Regions from separate parts of the Streptomyces sp. NPDC026246 genome, predicted to be linked through region 3. Evidence: riboswitches for the same ligand, from Rfam matches in the RefSeq annotation. Region 3 holds a riboswitch; each other region holds the start of a gene.

Region 1 (7,819 bases), on a different contig from region 3:
CACCGAGAACATCCTCTACCTGGGCACCGCCTTCGGCACGGACCAGATGACCGGCGGCAGGGGCATCGCGTCCGTCACGGCGGCGACCTTCTTCGTCCGCATCATCATGTCGCCGTTCGCCCACCCGCTGTTCACGGTCCTCACCGGCATCGGCTTCGGCGTCGCCGCGCTCCGGGGGGACCGCGGCCGGGTCCGCGGCGTGGCGTTCCCGCTCGCCGGGCTGCTGCTGGCGATGGGCATGCACGCGATGTGGAACGGCTCCTCGTCGTTCGGCGAGTACGGCTTCTTCGCCGTGTACGCGGCGTTCATGGTGCCGATCTTCGGTCTGCTGACGTGGCTGGTGATCTGGACCCGGCAGCGGGAGCTGCGGACCGTGCGCGAGGAGCTGCCCGCGTACGCGGTGGCCGGCTGGCTGGACCCGGCGGAGCCGTACGCCCTGGGCTCGATGCGGGCCCGGCGGATCGCCCGCGCCCACGCCCGGCGCCATGCGGGCAGGGGCGCGGCGCGCGAGGTGGCGCGGTACGAGGCATACGCGACGTCCCTCGCGTTCCTCCGCCACCGGGCCCGCCGCGGCCGGGCCGGCGCCGGCTTCACGGTCCGCGAGCTGGAACTGCTCGGCGAGCTGTGGCGGCGCCGGGAGGCGGCCCGCCCGGCCCTGGTCCACGCGGCCCGGATCACCTCCCCGCCGCCTCCGGCCATGGTGCAGCCCTGGCCGGTGCACGGGGTGCACGGCGCGTACGGCCAGGTCCACCAGCCGGCTCCCCACCCGGCGTACAGCCCGTACAACCCCTACCGCTCCTGAGCCGCGCCGCCGCTCCCCCGCGTCCCGTCAGGCGGAGGCCTCGTCGAGCCGGGCGGTCTCCGCGTCCGTCAGGGTCAGCTGCGCCACCCCCACCAGCGCCGGCAGCTGCTCCACCGTCCGCGCGGAGGCGATCGGCGCGACCACGGTCGGGCGGGCGGCGAGCCAGGCCAGGGCCACCGTCGCCACCGGCACCTCGTGCGCCGCGGCGATCTCGTCGAGCGCGTCGAGCACCCGGCGCCCGCGCTCCGTCTCCAGGTGCCTGGCCGCGCCCCCGGCCCGCGCGCTCTCGACGGTCGTACCGGGGCGGTACTTGCCCGTGAGGAAGCCGGACGCGAGCGCGTAGTAGGGCACGGCCGCGAGGCCGCTGCGCTCGGCGAAGTCCTGGAGCCCGCCCTCGTAGGTGTCGCGGGAGACCAGGTTGTAGTGGGGCTGGAGGGCCACGTAGCGGGCCAGTCCCTCGCGGTCGGAGAACTCCAGGGACTCCCGCAGCCGCTCCGCGGAGATGTTGGAGGCGGCGATGTGCCGCACCTTGCCTGCCTTGACGAGCTCGTCGAGGGCGCCGATGATCTCCTCGACGGGCACCTCGGGCCGGTCGTAGTGGGTGTAGTACAGATCGATGTGGTCGGTACCCAGCCGGCGCAGGGAGGCGTCGGCGGCGGCCTTGATGGTGGCGGCGGACAGCCCCTGGAAGTCGAGGTGCTGGCTCACCTTGGTGGCGACGACGACCTCGGAGCGGTTGCCGCGCGCCCGGAGCCACCTGCCGAGGATGGTCTCGGACTCCCCGCCCCGGTTGCCCTCGGCCCACGCCGAGTAGACGTCGGCGGTGTCGACGAAGTTGCCGCCGGCCGCGGTGTAGGCGTCGAGGACGGCGAAGGAACGGTCCTCGTCGGCGGTCCAGCCGAAGACGTTGCCGCCGAGGGCGAGCGGGAAGACCTCGAGGTCGGAGGAGCCGAGCTTGCGCAGATTCGTCGTAGCAGTCATACCCTGGGTCAACGACCGCGCGGAACGGCCCATTCCGCAAGCTGCGCACGACCCCGGGCGAACACCCCGGCCGGCGAAGACCGGCAGCCCTGACGCCGGGGGGTCGTCGTCAGGGCTGCCGGTGCTTCGACGGGCGCGGTGCGTCTACGGGTTGAGTCCCTTGCCCCGCAGCCACGCCATGGGGTCGATGCCGCTCGCGGAACCGCCGGTGTGGACTTCGAGGTGGAGGTGGGCGCCGGTGACGTTGCCGGTGGCGCCGACACGGCCGATGACGTCGCCGGTGCCGACCTTCTGGCCGACGCTGACGCCGATCGACGACTGGTGCGCGTACCAGATCTCGGTGCCGTCGTCGAGGGTGAGGACGGTCTTGTAGCCGTAGGAGCCGTTCCAGCCGGCCTCGGTGATGGTGCCGCTGTGGACCGCCTTGATCGGTGTGCCCGTGGGGGCGGCGAAGTCGAGACCGGTGTGGTAGCCGGAGGACCAGTAGGCGCCGGCCTGGCCGAAGCTGGAGGTGAGGGTGTACGAGGAGGTCGGCAGCGTGTACTGCTTGGCGAGGGCGGCGAGCCGCTCGGCCTCGGCCTTCTTCTCGGCCGCCTCCTCCGCCTTCTTCTTCGCCTCGGCGGCCTTGGCCTTGGCCTCCTTCTCGGCCTTGGCGACGGCCTCCTGGGCCGCCTTCTCGGCGGCGGCCGCGGCCTCCTGGGCGGCCTTGGTGTCGATCTGGTCCTGCTGGTGCTCGACCTGGGCCATGATCCGGGCGCGCAGGGCCTCACCGGCGCCGTCGGCGCCCGGCTCGGCCTCGGCGGTCGTGGTGCCCAGGCTGCTGAGCGGGGTGGCGGAGCCTTCGGGGGTGTCGTCGTCCGAGAGGAGGGAACCCACCGAGGGAAGGTCCGGGACGGAGATCGACACCGGCGGCTTGCCGGTCTGGGCGCTGGCCATGCCGCCCGCGCCGACGGCGGCTATGACACCGACGCCGAGGACGGTGGAGCTGCGGGCGAGTCCTCCGCCGCGCTGCTTGGAGACGCGGTGCCGGCCACGGACGGGGCGGATGGACTCCGCGGTGGGGTTCCACTCCTGGAACGGGCCCTCGTCGGTGCGCTGACGGCCGAAGCCGAAGGTCTCGGGGTCGCGCTGGTCCGCCGCGAACGGGGCAGCGGGGGCAGGCCGGTTGGACGCCACGTGGGCGTGCTCCTTTCCTTCCTTCTCGCCTACCGGGTTAGCTGACGGGTTCGGAGCAGGAAGGTCTCCTACGCGCGTATACCTGCCGTGCTGCCACGGCGGCATCCGCTCGATTCACCCCAAGTGGTGGTTCCCCGGTTCCCTTGCGGGATTCGGCGCGTGCGCACGGAGCCGCCTTCTGTGACGGCTGGGACGACCGCGCTGCGTTATCGAACGTTAATGGATGGCGCGGTGCGTATTCCAGCGCTTCCGCTTGATCATTAACCTTTTTCGCGCGGACCAACCTGCCACGACCGGGGTGAATCGGGCGAGTTGACCGCCTCCCGGACACCGCACGGGACTTGACGGTGTGTCAGTTGTTATGCGCAGCGGGGCGGTTCACTCACCGTGTGTGACGGCCGGTCGACGACCGGAGGGAAACGCACCGAGGGCCGGAACCCTTTCGGATTCCGGCCCTCGGCCTTCAGTAGCGGGGACAGGATTTGAACCTGCGACCTCTGGGTTATGAGCCCAGCGAGCTACCGAGCTGCTCCACCCCGCGTCGTTGTGTTCACCAGTGTACGCCATCCGCGGGACGTCTCGCGCACACCCCGGTCCGGCGCCCCCGGCACCGGCCCCGGCACACCCCGGCCCGGAGCGCCGCGCTCAGGGCAGCAGGTGCCGGTTCGGGGCCTTGGCCCGCTCCTCGTGCTCGGGCAGGAGGACGACCTGCGCTCCCCCGGCGGCCAGGACACCGCTGCCGTCGGCCCCGGATACGAAGGTGTCCGGCTCGCGCCAGGCCGTGACGACCCGCCGCACACCCGCGTCGAGGATCAGCCGGGCGCAGGGCGCCGGGCGGGAGGCACGGCGGGCGCAGGGTTCGAGGCTGCTGTAGACGGTCGCCCCGGCGAGCCTGGGGTCGGCCGGATCGAGCTTGGCCAGGGCCGCCTCCTCGGCGTGAACCACCGGGTCGCCGCCCTCGCGGGAGTGGCCGCGGGCCAGTTCGGTGCCGTCGGCCGCGACCACCACCGCCCCGACGCTGAACGCGGTCGCGGAGGGCGGGCAGTGCTCCGCGAGCTCGCAGGCGGCGGCCAGCCAGCGGTGGTCGGCGGCGACCGGGAGCGGCCCGGTGCCGGGGGCGGTCGGTTCGTAGCGCATCAGGACGACGTCCTCGATCCGGCGGCTGTCGACCAGCCGCAGCCGGCCCGGCGGGTAGCCGCCGGGGCCGAAGAGGCGGGGCGCGTCGGGGTCACCCACGAAGAGCGGGGCGAGGACCAGCTGGATCTCGTCGGCGAGCCCCTGGGTGAGCAGCTGGGTGTGGATCAGGCCGCCGCCCTCGACCATCAGCCGCCGCACGCCCCGCACGTCGTGCAGGTGGGTGAGGAGCCGGCGCCAGTCGAGGGCCGCGCCCAGCGGGACGACGTCGGTGGCGAGGCCGAGGGCGCGGGCGCGCCCGGCGCCCTCGTCGGTGGTGTAGAGGACCTTCTCGCCGCCGGTGTGCCAGAAGTGGGCCTCCGGGTCGAGGTCGCCGGTGCCGCTGACGGTGACCTTGAGGGGGTACTCGGGCCGGCCCGCGGCGGTGCGGGCGGCGCGGCGCTCCGGGGAGTTGACCAGGAGGCGGGGGTTGTCGGCCCGGATCGTGCCCGCGCCGACCAGGATCGCGTCGACGGACGCGCGCACCTCGTCGACGCGGTCGAAGTCGGCCGGGCTCGACAGGAACAGGCGTTCGGGTCCGGTGTCGTCCAGGTAGCCGTCGAGGGAGACGGCGGCGGACAGCAGGACGTACGGGTGAGGCATCGACGCTCCGCGGCTGGTCGGAAAAGCGGGACTGGATGGGCCTGGATGGGACTGGACGGGCTGGCCGGGCTGAGTGGGACGTGGCCAAGTCTTACGCGGTCACCCGGCCGGACGGGGACGGCACCCCCCCGCCGCCGGCCGCACCGGCGGAACCCGGCGCGGGCTGAGCCGCCGTCAGGCCGGTGACGGCCGTGCAACGGTCTGCTTGCCGCTCGGCTCTTCGGGTACAGCCTTTGCAAGAGGGCGACCTCCACAGCACCCGGAGCTTATGGAAAGTGACCGTTTTGTGACCGGATTCGGCGGGCCCGGTGACCACCGGGCCAGGGGGCCGGGCGAGGGCCCGGAAGCCGTCGCCTCGCAGATCGCCGACGCGGTGGACAGCCTGGCGGTCCTGTGGACGGTCGCGGCCCAGGAGGCGTCCCTGCGGCTGTCCCCGCATCAGTTGCGGGCGCTGCGCACGGTGCAGAGGGCACCCGGACTCAACCTCACCGCCCTGGCGGAGCGGCTGGACATCGGCCTGCCCACCGCCAGCCGCCTCTGCGACCGGCTCGCGGCGGCCGGCCTGCTGGAACGGGCCCCGCACCCGGACACCCGCCGCGAGGTCCAGCTCCGGCTCACCACGCACGGCCGCAACGTCCTGAGCGACGTCGCCGGTCGCCGCACCCACGCCCTCACCGTCGCCGTGGCCGCGATGCGGCCTGCCGAACGGGAGGCACTGAGAAGGGGGTTGCGCGCCTTCCTGGCCGCCCAGGACCACGCGCCGCCCCGAGCCGGCGAGCCACCCGCCGGCCCGTGAGGGATCCGAGGGACCGGCCGGTCCCCTCGCCCCGGCCCGGCCTCACGCCCCCGCCCGGTCCGCACGCCCCCGCCCGGCCGTCAAGCCCCGGGCGAGCCCCCCTTCAGCACCGCCACACACGTGTCGTCGCGCACCGGGCGGGCCGCACTGCCCGAGTCGCGCAGCACCACCGCGGCGACCACCGCCGGGTCGCAGGTCAGGAGCACGTCCTCGGGCGTGCTCCAGCGGCTGGGCAGACCGTCGCTGTGCAGCACCAGCAGGCTGTCGTCGTGCCACGGCCCGCTCTGCACGGGGACGTCGGCCGGTGCCTGGGCCCCCACGATGCCGGGCCGGGACAGCAGCGGCCGCCACTCCCCGCCGGTGCGCAGCCGGGCGCCGACGTTGCCGATCCCGGCGAAGTCCAGCCGTCCCGTGGACAGATCGGCCTGCGCCACGGCGACGGCCGCCCCCCGGGTGGGGCGCAGAGCCGGGCCCAGACGCCGCAGGATCTCCGGCGGCGGCAGCTCGGCCAGGCCGCGCAGCGCGGTCACCGCCGCGGTGGAGGCCTCGGCGGCCTTCTCCCCGTGCCCGAGCCCGTCGGCGAGCAGCAGGGTCAGCCGGTCCCCGGCGCGGACACGGGCCCAGGCGTCGCCGGAGTGGGCCGCCCGGCCCAGGGGGACGTTGACACCGCCGGCGCGCGGGGGCGGCGCGGACGTCCCCGGGTGGCGGACGGCGATCTCGTGGTCGATCCGGGCCAGCACGACGGTGCCCCGGCCGACGGCGCTGTGCAGGTCGAAGTCGTTCGCGACCCGGCGGCAGGTGCCGAGCCCCGCGCCCAGGGAGGCCGCGACGGTCGTGGAGTAACCGTCGCGCATCGCGGCGGCCACGTCCGGGATGCCGGGCCCGTGGTCCAGCGAGAGGAGCTGCACACAGGTGCGCGGACCGCCGCCGTCCGTCCGCTCGACGAGGCCGATGAGCACGTGGCCGCCCTCGGCGTGCCGCAGCAGGTTGGTCGCCAGTTCCGTCGCCACCAGCGCGGCGGACGCCGTGCGGTTCGCCGGCAGTCCGGCGCACGCGCTGGCCTCCTCGGCGGCGACCCGGACGTCCCGCACCCGGGTCGAGTCGTCCACGGGCACGTCCCAGACCCTGCTCATCAGGGCTCCGGCCGGGAGGGCGGCACGGCCGTGGCCCAGGCCGTGACGGTGACGGTGGTTCCCTCACCCGGCCGGCTGTCCACCCGGAACTCGTGCACGAGCCGCTTGGCCCCGCTCATGCCCAGGCCCAGCCCGCCGCCGCTGGTGTAGCCGTCGGTCATCGCCAGGTCCAGGTCGCGGATGCCCGGCCCGGTGTCGACGAAGGCCAGCCGCAGCCCCTGCGCCGGCCCGGTGACCAGCGGGGTCATCTCCACATGGCCGCCACCGCCGTGGACGAGGGTGTTGCGGGCCAGTTCACTGGCCGCGGTGACCAGTTTGGTCTGCTGCACCAGACCGAAGCCCAGCTCGGCGGCCGTCTGCCGGACCTGCTGCCGCACCCAGGCCAGATCGGCGTCCGAGCCGATCGGCAGGGTGGCCGGGGCGGCGTGGCGGGAAGCCTGCATCAAGGACTCCCCCCTCCGTCGCGCGGGTCGGCGGCGAGCAGCTCCATGGCGCGCTCGACGTCCAGGGCGGTCCTCAACCCCGGCAGTGTGAGGCCGAGTTCGACGAGGGTGATCGCCACGGCCGGGCGCATCCCGGCCAGGACCGTGCGCGCCGCGAGCAGTTTCGCCGCGGCGGCGATCTCGGCGAGGACCCGGCCCAGGAACGAGTCGACGATCTCCACGCCGGAGATGTCGATGACGACCCCGGTCACTCGGGATCCGGCGATCCGGGCCGCGACGTCGTGCTGCAACTGCTCGGCCATGGCGTCGTGCAACTCGCCCTGGAGCGTGACCAGCAGGACGTCGCCCAGCCGGAGCACCGGCACGGTGAAGGCGTGACCGTGCACCGGCGCGGACAGCGGGGACCCGTCCCCCGCGGGCAGCGTCACCGCGCGCCCGCGTCCGCCGGGTCGGCCGCCCGCAGCGGCGCGATCTCCACGCCCTGCCGGCTGAGCGCGTAGGCCAGCGCGTCCGCCAGGCTCGCGCGGGTGATCACCGTGCCGAGGTCGATGCCCAGGTGGACGATCGTCTGCGCGATGGCGGGCCGGATGCCCGAGACGATGCACTCGGCGCCCATCAGCCGGGCCGCCGCGACCGTCTTCATCAGGTGCTGGGCGACCAGCGAGTCGACCGTGGGCACACCGGTGATGTCCAGGATGGCGTACCGGGCGCG
Region 2 (7,819 bases), on a different contig from region 3:
TCCGGACCGTCGGCGGCGACGCGCAGGGTGTGCGTGCCGGAGGCCAGTTCGGTGAGCTTGGCGGTCGGGTCGGCGGAGGAACCGTCGCCGCCGCCCGCGGCGCCGGAGAGCAGACCGGACTCCAGGCCGCCGAGGTTCGGCAGACCGAGGTCCGTGGTGATCTTCACCGTGCCGGACAGCTGCTCGACGTCCGACTTCGCGATCTTCTCGACGAGCTGCTGGGCGGTGATGTCCGGCAGGTCGGGGTCGCCGGAGTCGGCGAGCGCCGGGACCAGGCCGATCGTCGCGGCCGCCACCCCGATCACCGTGACCGGGACGACGTAGCGAGCGGCCTTGCGCCGCCGGGACTGCCGCTCGTCGGCCTCCCCGCCGGTCGTGCTGTCGTCGGATGCGTACGGTGCCATGTGTGCCCTACCTCCGTGGTCGGCGGCGGCCGTCCGTGTCGTCCACGCACTCGTCCGTGAGCCGCCATTCTCACCCGAACAGGTGAGGAGTGGTGTCTTCCGTGGTTTCCATCTGACCAAATCGGCCGGGCGGATACGTCAGACCGCGGGCTCAACTCCGCGTACTGCTGGGGTATGACACGCGGGGGCGGCTTCTCCCCCGACCCGTAGGGGTCCGGGGAGGGGCGGGGTCAGCCGGCGCGGTGCACCACGGCGTCGCACAGCTCCAGCAGCGCCGTCTTCGCGGCGCAGTCGCGCAGCGGTGCCAGTGCCGAGCGGGCGTCCTGGGCGTAGCGGACGGTGTCCTGGCGGGCCTGCTCCAGCGCCGGGTGGGCGCGCAGCCGCCGCAGGGCCTCGGCGTGCCGGGCGTCGTCGGTGAGGTCGGAGTCGAGCAGCTCGCACAGGGCGACGTCCTCGGCGAGGCCGAGCCGGGCGGCCCGCTCGCGCAGCCGGAGCACCGGCAGGGTGGGGATGCCCTCGCGCAGGTCGGTGCCGGGGGTCTTGCCGGACTCGTGGGAGTCGGAGGCGATGTCCAGGACGTCGTCCGCGAGCTGGAAGGCGACGCCGAGCCGCTCGCCGTACTGGGTGAGCACGTGCACGACCGTCTCGTCGGCGCCGGACATCATCGCGCCGAAGCGGCAGGACACGGCGACCAGCGAGCCGGTCTTGCCGCCCAGCACGTCGAGGTAGTGCTCGACGGGGTCGCGGCCGTCCTGCGGTCCGGCGGTCTCCAGGATCTGCCCGGTCACCAGCCGTTCGAACGCCTCGGCCTGCACCCGCACGGCCTCCGGGCCGAGGTCGGCCAGGATGTGCGAGGCGCGGGCGAAGAGGAAGTCGCCGGTGAGGACCGCGACGGAGTTGCCCCAGCGGGTGTTCGCGCTCTCCACGCCGCGGCGCACGGCGGCCTCGTCCATCACGTCGTCGTGGTACAGCGTGGCGAGGTGGGTGAGTTCCACGACGACGGCCGAGGGCACGATGCCCGGCGCGTACCGGTCGCCGAACTGGGCGGCGAGCATCACCAGCAGCGGCCTGAACCGCTTGCCGCCGGCGCGCACCAGGTGCTGGGCGGCCTCCGTGATGAAGGGCACCTCGCTCTTGGTGGCCTCGAGCAAGCCTTCCTCGACAGCCGTCAGTCCGGCCTGGACGTCGGCTTCCAGAGCCTGGTCCCGCACGCTCAGCCCGAACGGCCCGACGTCGGTCACGAGGGGTCTCCTGTCTGCTGGTGTCTGGCGGTGCTACGCGCATTGTCGATAGGTCGCTGCCCTCACTCGAGTCAGCGTATCCGGTCACGTTTCGATCACCGCCAGCGCCCATGGTTACAGGCCGGGCGGTATCCGATCAGGACCGCAATGTTTTCGATCAGGTCATAAGAGCAGACATTTATCGACTTACCGGGAGGTAGCACCCTATGCCCGATTTGCCGACATAGGGAAGCGAATCCCAGTTGTGCACATTGCTCTCGGAGTCGTGATCAGTGAGTTGAATCACGCCCACCCTTTCACGACGGCACCCGGAACGCGGCCCCTACACCCTTCCCCCTCAAGCGAGTTGAGCCTTGGCGAAAGCAAAGGATCAAGCTGCCCCATACCGGTCCACCAAGGTCAACAAGCGCCATATGTGACTCCCGTGCTTGTTCCCGACATGTGCTCTCGCATACGTTCCCGCCCTGTCCGGCGGACGCCGAATCCTGCCACCGTCCGGGCACCCATCCACCGATCACTCACGCAGGGCAGGAGCGGGGGACCCAGGTAAGTCGCCGGTCCGCACAGCGGAACGGCTCGGGGTGAAGCCGCGCACGGCACACGGTGCCGTACGCGGCCGGGCACCTCCCGGCCCGAACCCGACAGCTCACCTCGCAGGCGCCGGAGAGGAACATCGCCATGCCCGGACGAGGCACGCACCGTCGCCCCCGTAAGAACCCGATCACCCGTGGTGTCGTCGCAGCCGGCACCGGCGGGGCGGCCCTGGCCCTCCCGCTCCTCGGCGCGGTGAACGCCGTCGCCGCCGAGCCGCAGAGCGCGCCCGCCGCGCACGTCCTGCCGCAGGCCGCCCAGCCCGCGAAGTCGCTCACGTACACCGTGACCAAGGGCGACACGCTCTACCGCATCGCGGACACGTATGACGTCTCGGGCGGCTGGAAGCAGCTGTACAAGGACAACCGCTCCGTCGTCGGCGACAACCCCAAGCTGATCCACCCGGGTCTGAAGCTGAAGGTGAAGGGCGCCGAGGCCGCCGCCCCGGAGAAGAAGGCGACCCAGTCGTCGGCGCCGGCCAAGCCGGCCGCGAAGCCCGCCACCCAGTCGGCCGCGAAGCCCGCCGGCGGTGTCGCCCAGGCCACCCAGGCCGCCACGAAGACCTACGCGGACAACCTGGACGGCTGGATCCGCGAGGCGCTGGACATCATGGCGCAGAAGGGGATCCCGGGCTCCTACGACGGCATCCACCGCAACATCATGCGCGAGTCGTCCGGCAACCCCCTGGCGATCAACAACTGGGACTCGAACGCGGTCGCGGGCACCCCGTCCAAGGGCCTGCTCCAGGTCATCGACCCGACCTTCGCCGCGTACCACGTGGACGGAACCCCCTTCGACCCGTACGACCCGGTCGCCAACATCACGGCGGCCTGCAACTACGCGGCCGACCGCTACGGCTCGATCGACAACGTCAACGGCCCGTACTGAGCCGCCCCGCCCAGCAGTCGCTCGAGGACGACGGCGATGCCGTCGTCCTCGTTCGACGCGGTGACCTCGTCGGCCACCGCCTTCAGCTCGGGATGGGCGTTGGCCATCGCCACCCCGCGGGCGGCCCAGTCGAACATCGGGATGTCGTTGGGCATGTCACCGAAGGCCAGGGTGTCCGCGGGCCGCAGCCCCAGATGCTCGGCGGCCAGCGCCAGCCCCGTCGCCTTGGTCACCCCGCACGGCTGCAACTCCACCGTGCCCGGACCGGACATGGTCACGGTCGCCAGTGAGCCGACCACCGACCGGGCCGTCGCCGCCAGTTCGTCGTCCGACAGGAACGGGTGGCGCAGCAGCACCTTGCTGATCGGCTCCCCCCACAGGTCGTCGCGCCGCTCGACCCGGACGGCCGGCAGGGTCGGGTGCGGCATGAGGTAGCCCGGCTCGATCAGCGTCAGCCCGTCCACGCCGTCCTGGTCGACCGCCGCGTACACCTGCCCCACCTCGGCCTCGATCTTGCCGAGGGCCGTCTCCGCGAGTTCCCGGTCCAGCGTGATGGACCACAGCAGCCGGTCCGCGCCGGCGTCGTACACCTGCGCGCCCTGCCCGCACACCGCGAGCCCCGTGCAGCGCAGGTCGTCCAGGAGCGGCCGCACTCTCGGCGCCGGGCGGCCCGTCACCACGAGGTGCTGGGCACCGGCGTCCGCCACCCGCGCGAGCACGGCGAGGGACCGGTCGGACAGGGTGTCGTCGCCGCGCAGCAACGTCCCGTCCAGATCGGTGGCGATGAGCGAATATGCGAGGGGTGCGGCCATGATCAGAGAATACGGACAGCGGGCCCCTGCGTTTCATCGCGCGACGGACGCCGATTGCCCGGTTGAAGGCCTCTGCACCGATTGGCAACAACATGCTCCGCTACCTACCCGAGGGACCGTCCCGGGCGGTACCTTCCATGTGTCCAGGGGGGACTTGATCGGGGGGTCGGGTTGAGCAGTGGACGCATTCGTGTGGCCGGGCCCGGGGAGCTCGGCGAAGAGGAGCGGGAGTGCTGGCGTGCGCTGCGCGCCGCCTCCCGGGCACCGCGCAACCCCTTCATGGAACCGGAGTTCACCGAGGCCGTCGGCCGGGTGAGGCCGCAGGCCCGCGTCGCCGTGGTGCGTGAAGGGGCGGAGCCGGCCGGCTTCCTGCCGTACGAGCGGGGCCCGTTGGGGCAGGGCCGGGCCATCGGGCTCGGTGTCTCCGACGCCCAGGGCGCCGTCCTGCGGCCGGGTCTGGCACTGGAGACGGGCGAACTGCTGCGGGCCTGCTCGCTGTCGAGTTTCGCCTTCGACAACCTGGAGGCGGAGCAGCGGCTGTTCGTCGGGCACGCGGCCGAGGAACACGCCACGTTCGTCATCGACGTGGAGAAGGGCTACGAGACCTACGAGTCGGTGCTGCGCGGCCAGTCGCCGAAGTTCCTCAAGACGACCCTGGCCAAGGAGCGCCGGCTGGGCCGGCAGACGGGCGAGCTGCGGTTCGTGTTCGACGAACGCGACCCTGCCGCGCTGCGCACGCTCATGGAGTGGAAGTCGGCGCAGTACCGCAGGACCGGCCGCCGGGACCGGTTCGCCCAGGAGTGGATCACCCGGCTCGTCGGGCAGCTGGCCCAAACCCGGGCCGCGCAGTGCAGCGGCACGCTCTCCGTACTGTACGCCGGTGAGCGGCCCGTCGCCGCGCACTTCGGACTGCGTTCGGCCTCGGTCCTGGCCTGCTGGTTCCCGGCGTACGACCCGGAGTTCGCCAAGTTCTCGCCGGGTCTGGTGCTGCATCTGCGCATGGCCGAGGCGGCGGCGGCCGAGGGCATCACCACGCTCGATCTGGGGCGGGGCGCCGCCGAGTACAAGGACGCGCTGAAGACGGGCGAACTGCCCGTGTACGAGGGCGCGGTGCTGCGGCCCGGGGCGGGCGCGGCACTGCACTGGCTGCGCCGTGAGCCGGTACGCCGCGCGCACGGCTTCGTCCGCGCCCGGCCGCGGCTGGCGGCACTGGCGGCGCGGACCTTGAAGGGCGCGGCCCGGCTGCGCCGTACCTGACACGAGTGGGGGGAGGGCGCATGGCCCGTACGGCACGTGCGCGGGAGGAGATACGGCGGTTCCTGGCCATCGGGGCGGTGCAGGTCGCCGAGCTGGACCTCGGCGCCGGGGAGGCGGTGCTCGTCCCGGGTCCGGGCAGCTTGCCCGTGACGTCCGGGGAGGTGTTCGTGCTGGTGCGCAAGGGCGGCCGGCCGGTGGGCACGTTGCTCGGACGGGTTCCCGAGGGGGCGGACCCGAAGGCCGTGCTGGCGGCCCGTGCGGCGGTGGAGTGCGCGGCGGCACCCGGCGAGGAGCCGGAGCGGTCCGGGGAGCCGCCGTTCACGAGCGTCGTCGTGGCCACGCGGGAACGGGCCGGGCAACTGGCCAGGGCACTGGACTCCCTGCTGGCGCAGGACCATCCGCGCTTCGAGATCGTCGTCGTCGACAACGCGCCCGTGACGGACGGGACCCGGGAGCTGATCGAGCGGAAGTACGCCGAACGCGTGCGGTACGTCTGCGAGCCCGTTCCGGGGCTCGCAGCCGCGCACAACGCGGGGCTGGCCGCCGTGGCGGGCGAGGTGGTGGCCTTCACCGACGACGACGTGGTCGCCGACCCGCGCTGGCTGACCGAGCTGACCGCGCCGTTCGCCGCGGACGCCCGGCTCGGCTGCGCCACCGGCCTGATCCTGCCCGCGCGGCTCACCACGCCGGCCCAGGTGCTGCTGGAGAGCCACGGCGGCTTCGCCAAGGGCTTCACCCCCAGGACGTACGACCCGGCGAGGCCCCCGGGCGACGAGCCGCTGTTCCCGTTCACGGCGGGGCGGTTCGGCTCCGGCGCGAACATGGCGTTCCGGACGCGGGTGCTGCGCGAGGTGGGCGGCTTCGACCCGGCCACCGGGGCGGGGACGGCCGCCCGGGGCGGCGACGACCTGTACGGCTTCGTCCGCGTCCTGGCCCAGGGCCACCGGCTGCACTACACGCCGTACGCCCTGGTCTGGCACCACCACCGGGAGACCTGGCGGGACCTGGAGACGCAGGCCTACGGCTACGGGGCCGGGCTCACCGCCTACCTCACGGCGGTCCTGGTGAACCGGCCCGGGCTGCTGCCGGCGTTCCTCGCGCGGCTGCCGCGCGGCCTCGCCCACGCCCGTGCGCTGACGGCCGTCCGCGAGACACACGGCGGCGGCACACCGGGCGACCACGACGTGCGGACCCACCCGTGGCCGCGACGGCTGTCCCGGCTGCAGCGCAGGGGCATGCTCTACGGCCCGCTCGGCTACCTCAGGGCGCGGCGGGTGCTTCGTACGGCGGTGCGGGGGGCGAGATGACAACGGGCGGCGGGGACCGGAGGAGACCGGAGACGCCAGGCGGGGCGGGGGGCGCGGCGTCGGCGGAGCCCGGCCCGCGGGAGGGGACAGGGCACGCGGCGTCGGCGGAGCACGGCTCACGGGCCGGTGGGAGGGCCCGGGGGCGGGACGGGGCGGGTGGCCGTGCGGTCATCCCGGTCTTCCTCTACCACTGCGTGTGCGACGATCCGCCGGACTGGATCGCCGAGTTCACGGTGACGCCGAAGCAGTTCGCCGCGCATCTGGACGCCGTCGTGCGCAGCGGGCGCACGCCCGTCACGATCAGCGCGCTCGCCGACCACCTGGCCGGGCGGGCACCGCTGCCGCCGCGGCCCGTGCTGCTCACCTTCGACGACGGGTTCGCCGACCTGCCCGGCCCCACCGCCGAGGCGCTGGCGCGGCGGGAGTTGCCCGCGACCGCCTATCTGACCACCGGCGCCATCACCCCGGGCGGCCGCAGTCTGCTGCCTCCCGCCGCGATGATGACCCTGGACCGGGCCGTGGAGCTGGAACGTTCCGGCATGGAGATCGGCAGTCACACCGTCACGCACGCCCAGCTCGACACCCTGTCCGCGAAGGACCTGGCCCACGAACTCCGCACGTCCAAGGCGGTGCTGGAGGACGCCCTCGGGCACGAGGTGCGCCACCTCGCCTACCCGCACGGCTACAACAGCCCGCGCGTACGGGCCATGTCGGCCCGGGCGGGCTACGAGACGGCGACCGCCGTCCGGCACGCGCTCAGCTCCGAGCGCGACGAGACCCACCGCATCGCACGGCTCATCGTCCGGCGCACCCACACCCTCGCCGACGTGGAGGGCTGGCTGGCGGGGGCGGGTGCCCGGATCGCCCCGTACCGGGACGGGCCGAGGACGATCGCCTGGCGCTGGTACCGGCGGGCCCGGGCGGCGGTGCGCGGCCCGGAGTTCGCGGGCTGACCGAGGCCGCATCGTGATGTGCGGGTGTACAACCCCGTAGGGGAGCCGGTCGTCTGTAAGGCGCCGGAGGGATGAGCCTCCGGCGCCTTTCCGTACGGAGATCGGGGATCAGGTGGGCAAGCAGGTCTGGAGAGTCGCCGTCGCCGGTGGTGCGGCGGCGGTGTTCACGGCCGTGGCCGCGGTGCCGGCCGGGGCGGCCGAGGGCGGGGTGGCGTTCACCCGTGTCCAGGTGAACGGCGGCAAGCCGGTCGTGATCGGGGTGTCGAAGGAGGTCGCGGTGCCCGCCTCCTTCCGGATGGCGACCACGCGGGCGTGGGAGTACCCGGCGGTGTACCTCTACCGCGACAACGGGGACGAGCTGTGGCA
Region 3 (7,819 bases):
CGACGGCCACCACCCCCGAGGAGGTCAAGGCCCACTGGCTGCGCACCAAGGCGATCGAGAAGCAGCGCACCTCCGTCACCGACGGCGTCCCCCTCGGCCAGCCGGGACTGGCCCTGGCCGCCAAGCTGGCCTCCCGGGCCCGTACGGCCGGCCTCGACATACCCCTGCCCCCGGTCGAGGGCATCGGCTACGAGCTGCTGGCCCTGGCGGTCCGCGCCGAGGCCGAGGGCGTCGACCCGGAGGCGGCGCTCAGAGCCGCGGCCCGCGCCTACCGGGACGCGATCCTGCAGGCCGAGGGCTGAGGAGACCCGGGCCGGGCGGGTCCGGCGGGCCGGATACGGTCGGACCGTGACCGACCAGCCCCAGCCCAGCACGCCCGCCGCCGCCCCGGAACTCTTCACCTGGGAGTTCGCGAGCGACCCCTACCCCGCCTACGCCTGGCTGCGCGAGCACGCCCCGGTGCACCGGACGCGGCTGCCCAGCGGGGTGGAGGCCTGGCTGGTCACGCGCTACGCGGACGCCAAGCAGACGCTCGCCGACCCCCGGCTCTCCAAGAACCCGGCGCACCACGACGAACCGGCCCACGCCAAGGGCAAGACGGGGATCCCGGGGGAGCGCAAGGCGGAGCTGATGACGCACCTGCTGAACATCGACCCACCGGACCACACCCGGTTGCGGCGGCTGGTGTCCAAGGCGTTCACCCCCCGCCGGGTCGCCGAGTTCGCCCCCCGGGTGCAGGAGCTGACCGACGGGCTCATCGACCGGTTCGCGCGGACGGGGTCGGCGGACCTCATCCACGAGTTCGCCTTCCCGCTGCCCATCTACGCCATCTGCGACCTGCTCGGCGTCCCCCGCGAGGACCAGGACGACTTCCGCGACTGGGCGGGCATGATGATCCGTCACCAGGGCGGGCCCCGCGGCGGCGTCGCCCGCTCGGTGAAGAAGATGCGGGGCTACCTCGCCGAGCTGATCCACCGCAAGCGCGAGGCGCTGCCCGGCGAACCGGCCCCCGGCGAGGACCTCATCTCCGGGCTCATCCGCGCCTCCGACCACGGTGAGCACCTCACCGAGAACGAGGCGGCGGCCATGGCGTTCATCCTGCTGTTCGCCGGGTTCGAGACGACCGTCAACCTCATCGGCAACGGCACCTACGCCCTGCTCACCCACCCCGGGCAGCGGGCCCGCCTGCAGGCGTCCCTCGCCGCCGGGGAGCAGGACCTGCTGGAGACCGGCGTCGAGGAACTGCTGCGCTACGACGGCCCCGTCGAACTCGCGACCTGGCGCTTCGCCACCCAGCCGCTGACCGTCGGCGGGCAGCGCATCGAGGCCGGCGACCCGGTCCTGGTGGTGCTGGCGGCCGCGGACCGGGACCCGGAGCGGTTCGCCGACCCGGACGCGCTGGACCTGTCCCGCCGGGACAACCAGCACCTCGGGTACGGCCACGGCATCCACTACTGCCTCGGCGCCCCGCTCGCCCGGCTGGAGGGCCAGACCGCCCTCGCCACGCTGCTGACGCGCCTGCCCGACCTCCGGCTCGCAGCCGACCCGGCCGAGCTGCGCTGGCGCGGCGGGCTCATCATGCGAGGGCTGCGCACCCTCCCGGTGGAGTTCACCGCGGTGTGACGCCCGCCGTGTCCAGCGAGCGCCTCCGCCAAACATGACACGCCGTCATGTCTGTGATCTTCACGTGATCTGCGCGGCATGAACTTGTGACAAGTGATCGTCTGCCGATACGTTCACCCATCAACGCGGCCCGGAGACGGCGCCGCGCGGGTCACTGCTGTCTTGCGAAAGGTCTCCGTATGCTCTCCGGGAACGGTCGTCACCGTCGCCCCCGCCAGGCTCCGGCTCTCCTCGTCGCGGCCGGAGTGACCGGCTCCGCCATTGCGATCCCGCTCCTCGGAGCCTCCGGTGCCAGCGCTGCCGACGGCGCCACCTGGGACCGGATCGCGGACTGCGAGACCGGCGGGGCCTGGAGCCAGAACAGCGGCAACGGCTACTACGGCGGCCTCGCGCTCTCCCAGGACGACTGGGAGAGCTACGGCGGTCTCGACTACGCCGCGAGCGCCGATCTGGCCAGCCGCTCGCAGCAGATAGCCGTGGCCGAGAGAATCCTCGCCGACCAGGGGGTCGGCGCCTGGCACACCTGTGGGCTCCTCTCCGGCCTCAGGACGGGCTCGTCGGGCTCGGGTGGCGAGTCCGGCTCGTCCGGTGACTCCGCTCCGACAGACTCGACCGGATTGCTCGACTCGTCCGAATCGTCCGGGTCTTCCGCCTCGCCCTCCCCGTCCGCGACGTCTCCGTCGTCTTCCCCGTCCCGCTCGGCTTCGCCTGACGCCTCGTCGGCACCTCGGGGCGAATCGGGTGATTCCGACAAGTCGCGCGACTCTCGTGGTGCCGGTCGGGGATCGGACGGCTCGCGGTCGGCCGCGCCCGAGAGCGAGGCGTCCGGCAAGTCCCGCCCGAGCGACGGCTCCTCGGCTGCGGCGGACGCCGGCTCCGGCCGTCACCGCGGCCCCAGCGCCGACGAGAGTGCCGGGTCCGCGGACGGCGGTACGGGCGGCTCCTCGGGGCGGCACGCCTCACGCGACGAGGAGGCGTCCGACGAGAAGTCGGAGGGTGCCTACATCGTCGGCGTCGGGGACAGCGCCTGGTCCATCGCCGACTCCCTCCGGATCGACGGGGGATGGCACGAGCTGTACGCCGGGGGCGAGAAGGCGGCCGAGGGCGACTCGGAGCTCGTTCTGCCCGGTCAGACGCTTACCGCAGAGGACGAAACGGACGGGAAGTAGCCGTTCGGGCAGTGCGGGAACGGCGGCGGAAGTCGCCCCGAATCGACGCGAGTTCACGCCATGTTTCGCGGCCTATGTCCCGTATAAACGTGGTGAGAGATAGGTCTCAGAAGCCTTGATCGTCTTTGAAATTCCGGCGATCGCCTGTCTACGGTCGTGACCGCTCGCCACCGCGAGCCCCGGCGGCCGCAACGCCGAATCCTGCCAGCGGCCGTACGGGAACAGTCGTCGCGTCAAGCGCCGTAGGCAGGAGCGGGGGACCCAAGGTAGGTGCCCGACCGGCTTGTTGCGCCGGAAGGGCTAGGGGTGGAGCCGCGTCCCGTGAGGGACGTGGCCGGGCAACTCAACCGGCCCGAACCCGACAGCTCACCTCGCAGGCGTCGGTGAGGGGATCCATCCATGCTGTTTTCCGGCAAGGGCAAGCACCGTCGTCCGTCCAAGGCCACTCGCGCCATCGCCGTCGCCGGTGTCGCCTCCGCCGCCGTCGCCGCTCCGCTGATGGCGGCCGGCAACGCCTCCGCCGCCACCGCCTCCGAGTGGGACGCCGTCGCCCAGTGCGAGTCCGGCGGCAACTGGTCCATCAACACCGGCAACGGTTACTACGGCGGTCTGCAGTTCTCCGCCTCCACGTGGGCCGGCTACGGCGGCACGCAGTACGCCTCCACCGCCGACAAGGCCACGAAGGCGCAGCAGATCGAGATCGCCGAGAAGGTCCTCGCCAGCCAGGGCAAGGGCGCCTGGCCGGTCTGCGGCAAGGGCCTGTCGAGCGCCGGCTACACCGGCGGCGGTTCCACCGACTCCGGCAGCTCCGCCGGCTCCTCGCAGCAGAACCAGCAGAGCCAGCAGAGCCAGCAGAGCCAGCAGAGCACCGAGTCGCGTGAGACCCAGCAGCAGCCGGCCTCCCGTTCCGACGAGCGTCCGGCCGCCAAGAAGACCGTCACCACCCCGACCGGCAAGAAGGTCAAGAAGGGCGACGGCGAGTACAAGGTCGTCAAGGGCGACACCCTCAGCTCCATCGCGGCCGAGGAGAAGGTCAAGGGCGGCTGGGAGAAGCTGTTCAAGCTGAACAAGGACATCGTCGAGGACGCCAACCTCATCTACCCGGGCCAGCAGCTGCACCTGAAGTAAGCAGCAGCGCCCACCGCCGCAGGGCGGTCCGCACCGCGCACCCGCGGTCCGGCCGCCCGGCGGCCCCCGCCCTCGTGGGAGGCCCCGCCCTGACAGGCGGCCCCCCGCCGCACGGGCGGGACCCCCGTCCCCACGGGCTCCCCGCCCCGGTGCGTGTTCCCCCGTACGCACCGGGGCGGGGTCATGTCCGCCCGGGCTCCGGCGGCCGAGTTTCGGCCGGTTGTGGCGAACCTGCTTTGTTCCGTTCGGAAACAATTTACTCTCGGTTCTGTCCATGGGGTGGGCGACCCGGTGGCCGATCGCCCGGAGCCGGTTAGGCTCATGTCGCGAGCCACCACGGCCCGCACCTCGCCGGGTCCACGCGACCCGCGTCACCGCGTCACATAAGAAGGAGATGCTCGTGCCGTCCATCGACGTCGTCGTAGCCCGGGAAATCCTGGACTCCCGAGGCAACCCCACGGTCGAGGTCGAGGTCGGCCTCGACGACGGCAGCACCGGCCGTGCCGCCGTCCCGTCCGGCGCCTCCACGGGCGCCTTCGAGGCCATCGAGCTCCGCGACGGCGACTCGAACCGCTACCTCGGCAAGGGTGTGGAGAAGGCCGTCCTCGCGGTCATCGAGCAGATCGGCCCGGAGCTGGTCGGCTACGACGCCACCGAGCAGCGCCTGATCGACCAGGCGATGTTCGACCTGGACGCCACCGACAACAAGGGCTCGCTCGGCGCCAACGCCATCCTCGGCGTCTCCCTCGCCGTCGCCCACGCCGCCTCCGAGGCCAGCGACCTGCCGCTGTTCCGCTACCTGGGCGGCCCGAACGCGCACCTGCTGCCGGTGCCGATGATGAACATCCTGAACGGCGGCTCGCACGCCGACTCCAACGTGGACATCCAGGAGTTCATGATCGCGCCCGTCGGCGCGGAGTCCTTCTCCGAGGCACTGCGCTGGGGCGCCGAGGTCTACCACACGCTGAAGAAGGTCCTGAAGGGCAAGGGCCTGGCCACCGGCCTCGGCGACGAGGGCGGCTTCGCCCCGAACCTCGGCTCCAACCGCGAGGCCCTCGACCTCATCCTCGAGGCGATCAAGGAAGCCGGCTACACCCCCGGCGAGCAGATCGCCCTCGCGCTCGACGTGGCCGCGTCCGAGTTCTACAAGGACGGCGTCTACACCTTCGAGGGCAAGGAGCGCTCGGCGGCCGAGATGACCGAGTACTACGCGGAGCTCGTCGACGCGTACCCGCTCGTCTCCATCGAGGACCCGCTGTTCGAGGACGACTGGGAGGGCTGGAAGACCATCACCGACAAGCTCGGTGACAAGGTCCAGCTCGTCGGCGACGACCTGTTCGTCACCAACCCCGAGCGCCTCGCCCGCGGCATCGAGGAGGGCGCCGCCAACGCCCTGCTGGTGAAGGTGAACCAGATCGGTTCGCTGACCGAGACCCTGGACGCCGTGGAGCTGGCCCAGCGCAACGGCTTCAAGTGCATGATGTCCCACCGCTCCGGCGAGACCGAGGACGTCACCATCGCCGACCTGGCCGTCGCCACCAACTGCGGCCAGATCAAGACCGGCGCCCCGGCCCGCTCCGAGCGCGTCGCCAAGTACAACCAGCTGCTGCGCATCGAGGAGATCCTCGACGACGCCGCGGTCTACGCCGGCCGCAGCGCCTTCCCGCGCTTCAAGGGCTGACCCCGGCCACAAGAGGCAGCGTCGTACGTACGTCCCCGGACTCGGTCCCGTACCGTGTCCGGGGACGTACGCGCGTATGACGGTGGAGCGGGAGGCGGACTGACATGGCCGTGAAGGACCGGGACCGGTTCTCCACCGCGACCAGGATCCGGCTGCTCGGTGAGCAGACCGCGGCCCGGGTCTACCGCTCCCAGACCAGGCGCCAGGCCCGCCGCTCCCGGCTGACCGGCCGGGCGGCGCTGCTCGCGCTGGTGCTCTGCTCGCTGATCGTGGCCCTGGCCTGGCCGATGCGCCAGTACGTCTCCCAGCGCGCCGAGATCGAGGACCTGCAGCGCGAGCAGCAGCAGGCGCGGGAGCGCGTCGAGCGGCTGCGCGACGCCAAGGCGCGCTGGCAGGACGACGCGTACGCGGAGCAGCAGATCCGGCAGCGGTTGCACTACGTCATGCCGGGGGAGACGGGGTTCGTCGTCGTCGACCCGGACGCGGCGAAGCAGGCGCGCACCGACCTGGGCGCGGCGGACCGCCCCTGGTACGCCAATGTCTGGGACGGGATCGACAAGGCCGACGACTCCGGCCGCTGAACGCGCGCCCAGTGCTCCCCCAGTGACCCCGCAGAGAACCCAGAGAAAGACACGCTGAAGACAGTCATGGAAACGCCCCCGCCGACCACCCCGCGCACCGAACCCACCGACGCGGACGTCGAGGCCTTCAAGCAGCAGCTCGGTCGGCCCCCGCGCGGACTGCGGGCCATCGCGCACCGCTGCCCCTGCGGACAGCCCGACGTCGTGGAGACGGCCCCGCGCCTGCCCGACGGCACGCCCTTCCCGACGCTGTACTACCTGACGTGCCCGAAGGCCAACTCGGCGATCGGCACGCTGGAGGCGAACGGCGTGATGAAGGAGATGACCGAGCGGCTGGCCGCGGACCCGGAGCTGGCGGCGGCGTACCGGGCGGCCCACGAGGACTACGTCCGGCGCCGCGACGAGATCGAGGAGCTGAAGAACTTCCCGAGCGCGGGCGGCATGCCGGACCGCGTGAAGTGCCTGCACGTGCTGGTCGCGCACTCGCTGGCCGCGGGCCCGGGCGTGAACCCGCTGGGCGACGAGGCGCTGGCCATGCTGCCCGAGTGGTGGCGCAAGGGGGCCTGCGTGACGCCCGCCGGCCCGCCGAGCGGTGCGGGGTGGCAGGTCGACAGCACGGACTCGGGGCACTTCGCCGTCAAGCCGCTCGAGGAGGACGGACAGTGACCCGGGTCGCCGCCGTGGACTGCGGCACGAACTCCATCCGCCTGCTGGTCGCCGACGCGGATCCGGTCACCGGCGAGCTGGCCGACCTGGACCGCCGGATGACGATCGTGCGGCTCGGGCAGGGCGTCGACCGCACCGGCCGGCTCGCCCCCGAGGCGCTGCAGCGGACCTTCGCGGCCTGCCGGGAGTACGCCGGGATCATCGAGGAGCACGGCGCTCAGCGGTTGCGGTTCGTGGCCACCTCCGCCTCCCGGGACGCCGAGAACCGCGACGAGTTCGTGCGGGGCGTGCTGGACATCCTGGGCGTGGAGCCCGAGGTGATCACCGGGGACCAGGAGGCCGAGTTCTCCTTCACCGGCGCCACCAAGGAGCTGGCCGGGAGCGACCATCTGCCCACGCCCTACCTGGTGGTGGACATCGGCGGCGGCTCGACCGAGTTCGTCGTGGGCGACGACCGGGTCCGGGCGGCCCGGTCGGTGGACGTCGGCTGCGTCCGCATGACGGAGCGCCACCTGGTCCGCGACGGCGTGGTGAGCGACCCGCCCTCGCCGGAGCAGGTCGCCGCGATGCGGGCCGACATCGAGGCCGCCCTCGACCTGGCCGAGAAGACGGTGCCGCTGCGTGAGGCCCGCACACTGGTCGGCCTGGCCGGCTCGGTGACGACCGTGTCGGCCATCGCCCAGGAGCTGCCCGCGTACGACTCCGAGGCCATCCACCATTCCCGGGTCTCCCTGGAGAGGGTCCGCGAGATCACCGAGTGGCTGCTGCGCTCCACGCACGCCGAGCGGACGGCCGTGCCGTCGATGCACCCGGGCCGGGTCGACGTGATCGGGGCGGGGGCCCTGGTCCTGCTGTCGATCATGGAACGCATCGGAGCGCAGGAGGTCGTCGTCAGCGAGCACGACATCCTCGACGGCATCGCTCACAGCTGCGCCGCCGGGGCGCGTTGAGGCGGTGCCCATGCCGGGCGG

The links. A riboswitch is a leader RNA that binds a small molecule or an ion and turns the genes downstream of it on or off. The one in region 3 is predicted to bind cyclic di-AMP.
Region 1: it holds a riboswitch for cyclic di-AMP, as region 3 does, so the genes downstream of both, ACZ4M5_RS26600 (M23 family metallopeptidase) here and ACZ4M5_RS23615 (transglycosylase family protein) in region 3, are expected to answer to the same signal.
Region 2: it holds a riboswitch for cyclic di-AMP, as region 3 does, so the genes downstream of both, ACZ4M5_RS31200 (transglycosylase SLT domain-containing protein) here and ACZ4M5_RS23615 (transglycosylase family protein) in region 3, are expected to answer to the same signal.

The regions. Positions count from the first base shown of each region.
Region 1 is NZ_JBVHPJ010000011.1:236,525-244,343, reverse strand. Features, by position in the region: gene ACZ4M5_RS26610 (PrsW family intramembrane metalloprotease) at 1-802, shown strand, start outside; gene ACZ4M5_RS26605 (aldo/keto reductase) at 830-1,783, opposite strand; gene ACZ4M5_RS26600 (M23 family metallopeptidase) at 1,928-2,959, opposite strand; cyclic di-AMP (ydaO/yuaA leader) riboswitch at 2,971-3,127, opposite strand; tRNA gene ACZ4M5_RS26595 (tRNA-Met) at 3,427-3,500, opposite strand; gene ACZ4M5_RS26590 (dihydrofolate reductase family protein) at 3,605-4,735, opposite strand; gene ACZ4M5_RS26585 (MarR family winged helix-turn-helix transcriptional regulator) at 5,022-5,531, shown strand; gene ACZ4M5_RS26580 (SpoIIE family protein phosphatase) at 5,612-6,664, opposite strand; gene ACZ4M5_RS26575 (anti-sigma regulatory factor) at 6,664-7,107, opposite strand; gene ACZ4M5_RS26570 (STAS domain-containing protein) at 7,107-7,529, opposite strand; gene ACZ4M5_RS26565 (STAS domain-containing protein) at 7,532-7,819, opposite strand, start outside.
Region 2 is NZ_JBVHPJ010000017.1:12,369-20,187, forward strand. Features, by position in the region: gene ACZ4M5_RS31190 (LolA family protein) at 1-404, opposite strand, end outside; gene ACZ4M5_RS31195 (polyprenyl synthetase family protein) at 635-1,645, opposite strand; cyclic di-AMP (ydaO/yuaA leader) riboswitch at 2,151-2,320, shown strand; gene ACZ4M5_RS31200 (transglycosylase SLT domain-containing protein) at 2,324-3,124, shown strand; gene ACZ4M5_RS31205 (HAD family hydrolase) at 3,088-3,936, opposite strand; gene ACZ4M5_RS31210 (GNAT family N-acetyltransferase) at 4,123-5,193, shown strand; gene ACZ4M5_RS31215 (glycosyltransferase family 2 protein) at 5,214-6,500, shown strand; gene ACZ4M5_RS31220 (polysaccharide deacetylase family protein) at 6,671-7,453, shown strand; gene ACZ4M5_RS31225 (hypothetical protein) at 7,566-7,819, shown strand, end outside.
Region 3 is NZ_JBVHPJ010000009.1:239,335-247,153, forward strand. Features, by position in the region: gene ACZ4M5_RS23600 (nucleoside triphosphate pyrophosphohydrolase) at 1-302, shown strand, start outside; gene ACZ4M5_RS23605 (cytochrome P450 family protein) at 349-1,623, shown strand; gene ACZ4M5_RS23610 (transglycosylase family protein) at 1,803-2,792, shown strand; cyclic di-AMP (ydaO/yuaA leader) riboswitch at 3,021-3,187, shown strand; gene ACZ4M5_RS23615 (transglycosylase family protein) at 3,192-3,920, shown strand; gene eno (phosphopyruvate hydratase) at 4,321-5,601, shown strand; gene ACZ4M5_RS23625 (FtsB family cell division protein) at 5,706-6,182, shown strand; gene ACZ4M5_RS23630 (DUF501 domain-containing protein) at 6,249-6,848, shown strand; gene ACZ4M5_RS23635 (Ppx/GppA phosphatase family protein) at 6,845-7,798, shown strand.